2 regions of the Azospirillum sp. A26 genome follow, and region 2 is predicted to be linked to the other one. Evidence: riboswitches for the same ligand, from Rfam matches in the RefSeq annotation. Region 2 holds a riboswitch; the other holds the start of a gene.
What was found. Region 2 has a riboswitch for cobalamin ahead of ABNQ39_RS33535 (CbtB domain-containing protein). Riboswitches for the same ligand answer to the same signal wherever they lie in the genome.
Positions count from the first base shown of each region.

Region 1: another riboswitch for cobalamin. It lies ahead of ABNQ39_RS30875 (CbtB domain-containing protein); the one in region 2 lies ahead of ABNQ39_RS33535 (CbtB domain-containing protein).

Region 1 is NZ_CP170476.1:361-4,555, reverse strand. It holds gene ABNQ39_RS30885 (ABC transporter ATP-binding protein) at 1-122, opposite strand, end outside; gene ABNQ39_RS30880 (ABC transporter ATP-binding protein) at 115-882, opposite strand; cobalamin riboswitch at 1,201-1,431, shown strand; gene ABNQ39_RS30875 (CbtB domain-containing protein) at 1,477-1,668, shown strand; gene ABNQ39_RS30870 (CbtA family protein) at 1,679-2,470, shown strand; gene cobW (cobalamin biosynthesis protein CobW) at 2,485-3,546, shown strand; partial or broken gene ABNQ39_RS30860 (cobaltochelatase subunit CobN) at 3,646-4,195, shown strand, end outside.
Region 2 is NZ_CP170476.1:574,037-578,231, reverse strand. It holds gene ABNQ39_RS33550 (branched-chain amino acid ABC transporter permease) at 1-81, opposite strand, end outside; gene ABNQ39_RS33545 (ABC transporter ATP-binding protein) at 100-822, opposite strand; partial or broken gene ABNQ39_RS33540 (ABC transporter ATP-binding protein) at 815-1,581, opposite strand; cobalamin riboswitch at 1,900-2,130, shown strand; gene ABNQ39_RS33535 (CbtB domain-containing protein) at 2,176-2,367, shown strand; gene ABNQ39_RS33530 (CbtA family protein) at 2,378-3,169, shown strand; gene cobW (cobalamin biosynthesis protein CobW) at 3,184-4,195, shown strand, end outside.

The DNA.
Region 1 (4,195 bases), 570 kb from region 2:
GTCACCACCTCGCCGTGGCGCACCTCCAGGCTGACGCCGTGCAGCACATGGCTCTCGCCGTAGAAGCCGTGCAGGTCGGCGATCTCCAGCATGGCAGTCTTCGTCTGCATCCCGTCAGGCATGTCCGGTCCCCATATATGCTTCCATCACCTGAGGGTTCTTCGAGACGACCTCGTAGGGCCCTTCCGCCAGGATCTCGCCGCGGCGGAGCACGGTGATCGTGTCCGACAGATGGGCGACGACCGACAGATTGTGTTCCACCATCAGCACGGTGCGGTCGGCGGCGACGCGCTTGATGAGTGCTGCGGTGCCCTCGATGTCCTCATGGCCCATGCCGGCCAGCGGCTCGTCGAGCAGCATCACCTCCGGGTCGAGCGCCAGGGTGGTGGCGATCTCCAGCGCGCGCTTGCGGCCATAGGGCAGCTCGGCCGCCAGATGGCCGGCCCAAGGGGTGAGGTTGACCGCCTCGATCAGCTCCAGCGCCCGGCCGTGCAGGTCGTGGAGCGACGATTCGGACTTCCAGAAATGGAAGCTGGTGCCGAGCGGCCGTTGCAGCGCGACGCGGACATTCTCCAGCACGCTGAGATGCGGGAAGACGGCCGAGATCTGGAAGGAGCGGACCAGCCCCATCAGCGCGATGTCGGCCGGCTTGGTGCGGGTGATGTCACGGCCCTTGTAGAGGATCTGGCCGCGCGTCGGTGTCAGGAATTTGGTCAGCAGGTTGAACACCGTGCTCTTGCCGGCGCCGTTCGGGCCGATCAGCGCGTGGATGGTGCCCCGCTTCACTTGCAGGTTCACCTCCTTCACCGCCACGAACCCCTTGAACTCCTTCGTCAGACCACGCGCTTCCAGGATGATGTCGTCGTTCGGTGCGGCGTTCATCGGTCGCGAATTCTCCTCCCGTTCGTCCTTATGTCCCGGGCATATGCCCGGCGGCCGCCGTGCGGCGGGACGTTTCACCGATTGTTGTACGCACGAAGCATGCCACATGCGGGGTCGCTTCGGCCGGGCCGCCTGACCCATTGTTTCTCCGCGGGTTTCGCTGCGGCGTCCTCCCCCTGGCCGACACCCTTGCGTCGGAAAGTGTCGGATCCCTGGACACTCTGTCTACAAAACATGACAGCATCCAAAGTGTCTGCATGCAAGATCGTCCGTGTGGCAGACGCCTTATTGTGGGCTTGCCAAACGGGCGCGGCACTGCGATGGTGGCTGTCCAACGGTGCCCTGCCCGTCCTGACGGGCGGCGGGGATAATAGGGAATGCGGTGCGGAGCTTTCCGGGATCCCCGGAAGCGCCAATGCCGCGGCTGCCCCCGCAACTGTAAGCGGCGAGCATCCCGTCCATCATGCCACTGGCCCTCCGCGGCCGGGAAGGCGGACGGCGATGCAGCGACCCGCGAGCCAGGAAACCTGCCGGCGGACTTGACCGACCTTTTCCAACCCCGCCGGGTGTGGCGGGAGAACAAGGATGTTTTCTATGAATGCCCGTTCGATGAACGCCGCTGCCGCCAGTTCCGCGACCCGCAGCGCCGCCCAGACTGCGGTCGCCGCCTTTGCCGCGATCCTGCTCGGCAGCTTCCTGCTGTACGGCGTCGGCTTCGCCCAGCCGCAGCAGATCCACGATGCGGCGCACGACGCCCGTCATTCCTTCGCGTTCCCCTGCCACTAAGCAGCGGGTCATGGATCTGATCCGGCGGCTGTTCACAGCCGCTCTGGTCGCGGGCGTGCTCTCCGGCACGGCCGCTTCCGTCGTTCAGCAGGCGACGACCGTCCCGCTGATCCTCGAAGCCGAGAAATACGAGGTGGTGACCCCGCCTCCCGCAACCGCCGCGCCTACGACTGCCGCTCCGGCTGGGGCTCCGGCCGCCAGCCACGCCGAAGGCCACCAGCATGGCCCCGTGCGCGAGATCGGCGAAGGCGTGCCGGTCACCCTGGACGAGGCGATGCAGCGCATCGGCCTGACCATCGCCGCCAACCTGATCGCCGGTGTCGCCTATGCGCTGCTGCTGGCGGCCGCGATCCTGCTGGCCGGCCGGCCGGTCGATGCCCGCCGCGGGCTGGTCTGGGGCATGGGCGGCTTCGTCGCCGTCTCGCTGGCCCCGTCCTTCGGTCTGGCCCCGGAGCTGCCGGGCATGGCCGGGGCCGAGCTGGAGCTGCGTCAGCTTTGGTGGCTGACCGCCGCGGCCGGTGCCGGCGTCGGCATCGCCGCCCTCGCCTTCGCCCGCAACCGTCTGGTCATCGCCGTCGCCGTTCTGGCCGCAGCGCTGCCCCATCTGATCGGCGCCCCCCATCCGGAAAGCGCCGAGGGTGCCGTTCCGCCGGAACTGGCCGCCCGCTTCGTCACCGCCTCGCTCGGATCCGCCGCCCTGTTCTGGGCGATCCTCGGCTCCGTCTGCGGCTGGCTGATGAGCGGCGTGGTCGAACCGGCCGAACGGCAGCCGGCCCTGCGGGTTCAGCCCGGCGCGCGTTAAGGAGGCTCCATCCCATGTCCGCTCTTGCGAAAACGGCCGCCGGCAAGGTTCCGGCGACCGTCATCACCGGCTTCCTCGGCGCCGGAAAGACCACGCTGATCCGCGGCCTGCTGGAAAAGGCCGACGGCCGCCGGCTGGCGCTGATCATCAACGAGTTCGGCGATGTCGGCATCGACGGCGACATCCTGCGCGCCTGCGGCAACCCGACCTGCACCGAAGACGACGTGATCGAACTGGCGAACGGCTGCCTGTGCTGCACCGTCGCCGACGACTTCGTCCCGGCCATCGAGAAGCTGCTGGCCCGCCCGGACCCGCCCGAGCACATCGTGATCGAGACCAGCGGCCTCGCCTTGCCCAAGCCGCTGGTCCAGGCTTTCAACTGGCCGGCGATCAAGACGCGGGTCACGGTCGACGGCGTCATCGCCGTGGTGGACGCCTCGGCCGCCGCGGAGGGCCGCTTCGCCCCCGATCCGGCCGCGCTGGAGGCCCAGCGCGACGCCGCCGGCACCGTCGACCACGAAACGCCGATCGAGGAGGTGTTCGAGGACCAGCTGCTCTGCGCCGACCTGATCGTCGTCAACAAGACCGATCTGCTGGCCGACGGCGACCTCGCCCGTGTCGAGGAGCTGATCCGCGGCGCCCTCGCCCACACGGTCGGCCGCGACGCCAAGCTGGTCCGTGCCTCCCAGGGTGCGGTCGATCCGCTGGTTCTGCTCGGTGTCGGTGCGGCGGTGGAGGACGATCTTGCCAACCGTCCCAGCCATCATGACGGTGAAGAGGGCCACGACCACGACGACTTCACCAGCTTCGTGATGGAGTTGCCGGCGCAGCCCGATCCGGCCGCCCTGGCGATGACGCTGGAGAAGGTCGCCGGCCTGCATGGCGTTCTGCGCCTGAAGGGCTTCATCGACGTGCCCGGCAAGCCGATGCGCCTGCTGGTCCAGGGTGTCGGCACCCGCATCCAGACCCACTACGACCGGCTGTGGAAGGCGGGCGAGGAGCGCCGCAGCCGTCTGGTGGTGATCGGCGAGACCGGGCTGGACCGCGATGCGGTGACGCGGGCGGTCGTTGGGTAAAAGTTTCGGGTAAGAGTTAGAGTAGTGCGGCGACCGCCCCCTCCTTGACCTTCACCGTTTTTCGAGGGGGAGGGGGCGGTCGCCCCTGGACATCAGACCATGCACCTGCTTGCCGCCCGCCAGGACGAACTGGACGCCGGCCCCCAGGCGGAAGATCTGGGGCAGACGCCGGCCGACCTCGTCATGCTGTCCTTTTCCGACAGCGACCTGACCGCGCTCGCCGCCGCATGGCGGGCGGGCCGCGAGCGGCTGCCTGGTCTCCGCCTCGCCAACCTCAACCGGCTCGGCCATCCGCTGTCGGTCGATCTCTACGCCGACACTGTGGTCGCCAAGGCCAAGCTGGTGGTCCTGCGCCTGCTCGGCGGCAGCGGTTACTGGCGCTACGGCCTCGACCGCCTGTCCGCCCTCTGCCGCGAGCGCGGCATCCCGCTCGCCGTCCTGTCGGGAGAGGCGCAGCCCGACCCGAACCTGACCGCCTACGGCACCGTTCCGCCGGCCACCGCCGACCGGCTGTGGCGCTATTTCACCGAGGGCGGCCCGGCCAACATGGGCCATCTGCTGGCCTGCGCCACGACGCTGGCCGGAACGCCGCTGCCCCATGAGGACCCGGCCCCCGTCCCGCGCTTCGGCGCCTATGACGGCTGGACCG
Region 2 (4,195 bases):
CGCATAGAAGGAGCCGTTGATCAGGCCGAGCAGAAGCTGGCCGAACAGGGCTTGCGGCGGAATGCCGAACAGGTGCGACATCGGACTGTCCTCTCCCGCTCACACGCCGAGATAGGTGTGCAGCTTGTCCATGTTGGCGTGGAGCTGGTCGTTGGGGATCATGTCGACCACATGGCCTTCCTCCATCACGTAATGGCGGTCGGCGATGGTGGTGGCGAAGCGGAAATTCTGCTCCACCAGCACGATGGTGAAGCCGCGCTGTTTCAGGGCGCGCACCGCGACGCCGATCTGCTCGATGATGACCGGAGCCAGCCCTTCGGTCGGCTCGTCCAGCAGGATCAACGTGGCACCGGTGCGCAGGATGCGGGCAATGGCCAGCATCTGCTGCTCGCCGCCCGACAGCCGCGTGCCCTGCGTCGAGCCGCGGCCCTTCAGGTTGGGGAACAGCTCATGGATTTGCGGGACCGTCATCCCGCCCTCCCTGACCACCGGCGGCAGCGTCAGGTTCTCGTCCACGCTGAGGCTTGAGAAGATGCCGCGCTCCTCCGGCACATAGCCGATGCCGAGGCGCGGGATTTTGTGCTGCGCCATGCCGATCAACTCGCTGCCCTGGAAGCGGATCGAGCCGGTGCGCTTGCCCATGATGCCCATGATGGCGCGCATGGTCGAGGTCTTGCCGGCGCCGTTGCGGCCCAGCAGCGTCACCACCTCGCCCTGCCGCACCTCCAGGCTGACGCCGTGCAGCACATGGCTTTCGCTGTAGAAGCCGTGCAGGTCGGCGATCTCCAGCATGGCCGTCTTGGTGTTCATCCCGTCAGGCATGTCCGGTCCCCATATATGCTTCCATCACCTGCGGGTTCTTCGAGACGACCTCGTACGGCCCCTCCGCCAGGATCTCGCCGCGGCGGAGCACGGTGATGGTGTCCGACAGGTGGGCGACGACCGACAGGTTGTGCTCCACCATCAGCACGGTACGGTCGGCGGCGACGCGCTTGATCAGGGCGGCGGTGCCCTCGATGTCCTCATGGCCCATGCCGGCCAGCGGTTCGTCGAGCAGCATCACCTCCGGGTCGAGCGCCAGGGTGGTGGCGATCTCCAGCGCGCGCTTGCGGCCATAGGGCAGCTCGGCCGCCAGATGGCCGGCCCAGGGGGTGAGGTTGACCGCCTCGATCAGCTCCAAAGCCCGGTCGTGCAGGTCGTGGAGCGACGATTCGGACTTCCAGAAATGGAAGCTGGTGCCGAGCGGCCGCTGGAGCGCGACGCGGACATTCTCCAGCACGCTGAGGTGCGGGAAGACGGCGGAGATCTGGAAGGAGCGGACCAGCCCCATCAGCGCGATGTCGGCCGGCTTGGTGCGGGTGATGTCGCGGCCCTTGTAGAGGATTCGGCCGCGGGTGGGGTGAGGAACTTGGTCAGCAGGTTGAACACTGTGCTCTTGCCGGCGCCGTTCGGGCCGATCAGCGCGTGGATGGTGCCGCGGCGAACCTGAAGGTTCACATCCCGAACCGCCACGAAGCCCTTGAACTCCTTCGTCAGACCACGCGCTTCCAGGATGATGTCGTCGTTCGGTGCGGCGTTCATCGGTCGCGAATTCTCCTCCCGTTCGTCCTTATGTCCCGGGCATATGCCCGGCGGCCGCCGTGCGGCGGGACGTTTCACCGATTGTTGTACGCACGAAGCATGCCACATGCGGGGTCGCTTCGGCCGGGCCGCCTGACCCATTGTTTCTCCGCGGGTTTCGCTGCGGCGTCCTCCCCCTGGCCGACACCCTTGCGTCGGAAAGTGTCGGATCCCTGGACACTCTGTCTACAAAACATGACAGCATCCAAAGTGTCTGCATGCAAGATCGTCCGTGTGGCAGACGCCTTATTGTGGGCTTGCCAAACGGGCGCGGCACTGCGATGGTGGCTGTCCAACGGTGCCCTGCCCGTCCTGACGGGCGGCGGGGATAATAGGGAATGCGGTGCGGAGCTTTCCGGGATCCCCGGAAGCGCCAATGCCGCGGCTGCCCCCGCAACTGTAAGCGGCGAGCATCCCGTCCATCATGCCACTGGCCCTCCGCGGCCGGGAAGGCGGACGGCGATGCAGCGACCCGCAAGCCAGGAAACCTGCCGGCGGACTTGACCGACCTTTTCCAACCCCGCCGGGTGTGGCGGGAGAACAAGGATGTTTTCTATGAATGCCCGTTCGATGAACGCCGCTGCCGCCAGTTCCGCGACCCGCAGCGCCGCCCAGACTGCGGTCGCCGCCTTTGCCGCGATCCTGCTCGGCAGCTTCCTGCTGTACGGCGTCGGCTTCGCCCAGCCGCAGCAAATCCACGATGCGGCGCACGACGCCCGTCATTCCTTCGCGTTCCCCTGCCACTAAGCAGCGGGTCATGGATTTGATCCGGCGGCTGTTCACAGCCGCTCTGGTCGCGGGCGTGCTCTCCGGCACGGCCGCTTCCGTCGTTCAGCAGGCGACGACCGTCCCGCTGATCCTCGAAGCCGAGAAATACGAGGTGGTGACCCCGCCTCCCGCAACCGCCGCGCCTACGACTGCCGCTCCGGCTGGGGCTCCGGCCGCCAGCCACGCCGAAGGCCACCAGCATGGCCCCGTGCGCGAGATCGGCGAAGGCGTGCCGGTCACCCTGGACGAGGCGATGCAGCGCATCGGCCTGACCATCGCCACCAACCTGATCGCCGGTGTCGCCTATGCGCTGCTGCTGGCGGCCGCGATCCTGCTGGCCGGCCGGCCGGTCGATGCCCGCCGCGGGCTGGTCTGGGGCATGGGCGGCTTCGTCGCCGTCTCGCTGGCCCCGTCCTTCGGTCTGGCCCCGGAGCTGCCGGGCATGGCCGGGGCCGAGCTGGAGCTGCGTCAGCTTTGGTGGCTGACCGCCGCGGCCGGTGCCGGCGTCGGCATCGCCACCCTCGCCTTCGCCCGCAACCGTCTGGTCATCGCCGTCGCCGTTCTGGCCGCAGCGCTGCCCCATCTGATCGGCGCCCCCCATCCGGAAAGCGCCGAGGGTGCCGTTCCGCCGGAACTGGCCGCCCGCTTCGTCACCGCCTCGCTCGGATCCGCCGCCCTGTTCTGGGCGATCCTCGGCTCCGTCTGCGGCTGGCTGATGAGCGGCGTGGTCGAACCGGCCGAACGGCAGCCGGCCCTGCGGGTTCAGCCCGGCGCGCGTTAAGGAGGCTCCATCCCATGTCCGCTCTTGCGAAAACGGCCGCCGGCAAGGTTCCGGCGACCGTCATCACCGGCTTCCTCGGCGCCGGAAAGACCACGCTGATCCGCGGCCTGCTGGAAAAGGCCGACGGCCGCCGGCTGGCGCTGATCATCAACGAGTTCGGCGATGTCGGCATCGACGGCGACATCCTGCGCGCCTGCGGCAACCCGACCTGCACCGAAGACGACGTGATCGAACTGGCGAACGGCTGCCTGTGCTGCACCGTCGCCGACGACTTCGTCCCGGCCATCGAGAAGCTGCTGGCCCGCCCGGACCCGCCCGAGCACATCGTGATCGAGACCAGCGGCCTCGCCTTGCCCAAGCCGCTGGTCCAGGCTTTCAACTGGCCGGCGATCAAGACGCGGGTCACGGTCGACGGCGTCATCGCCGTGGTGGACGCCTCGGCCGCCGCGGAGGGCCGCTTCGCCCCCGATCCGGCCGCGCTGGAGGCCCAGCGCGACGCCGCCGGCACCGTCGACCACGAAACGCCGATCGAGGAGGTGTTCGAGGACCAGCTGCTCTGCGCCGACCTGATCGTCGTCAACAAGACCGATCTGCTGGCCGACGGCGACCTCGCCCGTGTCGAGGAGCTGATCCGCGGCGCCCTCGCCCACACGGTCGGCCGCGACGCCAAGCTGGTCCGTGCCTCCCAGGGTGCGGTCGATCCGCTGGTTCTGCTCGGTGTCGGTGCGGCGGTGGAGGACGATCTTGCCAACCGTCCCAGCCATCATGACGGTGAAGAGGGCCACGACCACGACGACTTCACCAGCTTCGTGATGGAGTTGCCGGCGCAGCCCGATCCGGCCGCCCTGGCGATGACGCTGGAGAAGGTCGCCGGCCTGCATGGCGTTCTGCGCCTGAAGGGCTTCATCGACGTGCCCGGCAAGCCGATGCGCCTGCTGGTCCAGGGTGTCGGCACCCGCATCCAGACCCACTACGACCGGCTGTGGAAGGCGGGCGAGGAGCGCCGCAGCCGTCTGGTGGTGATCG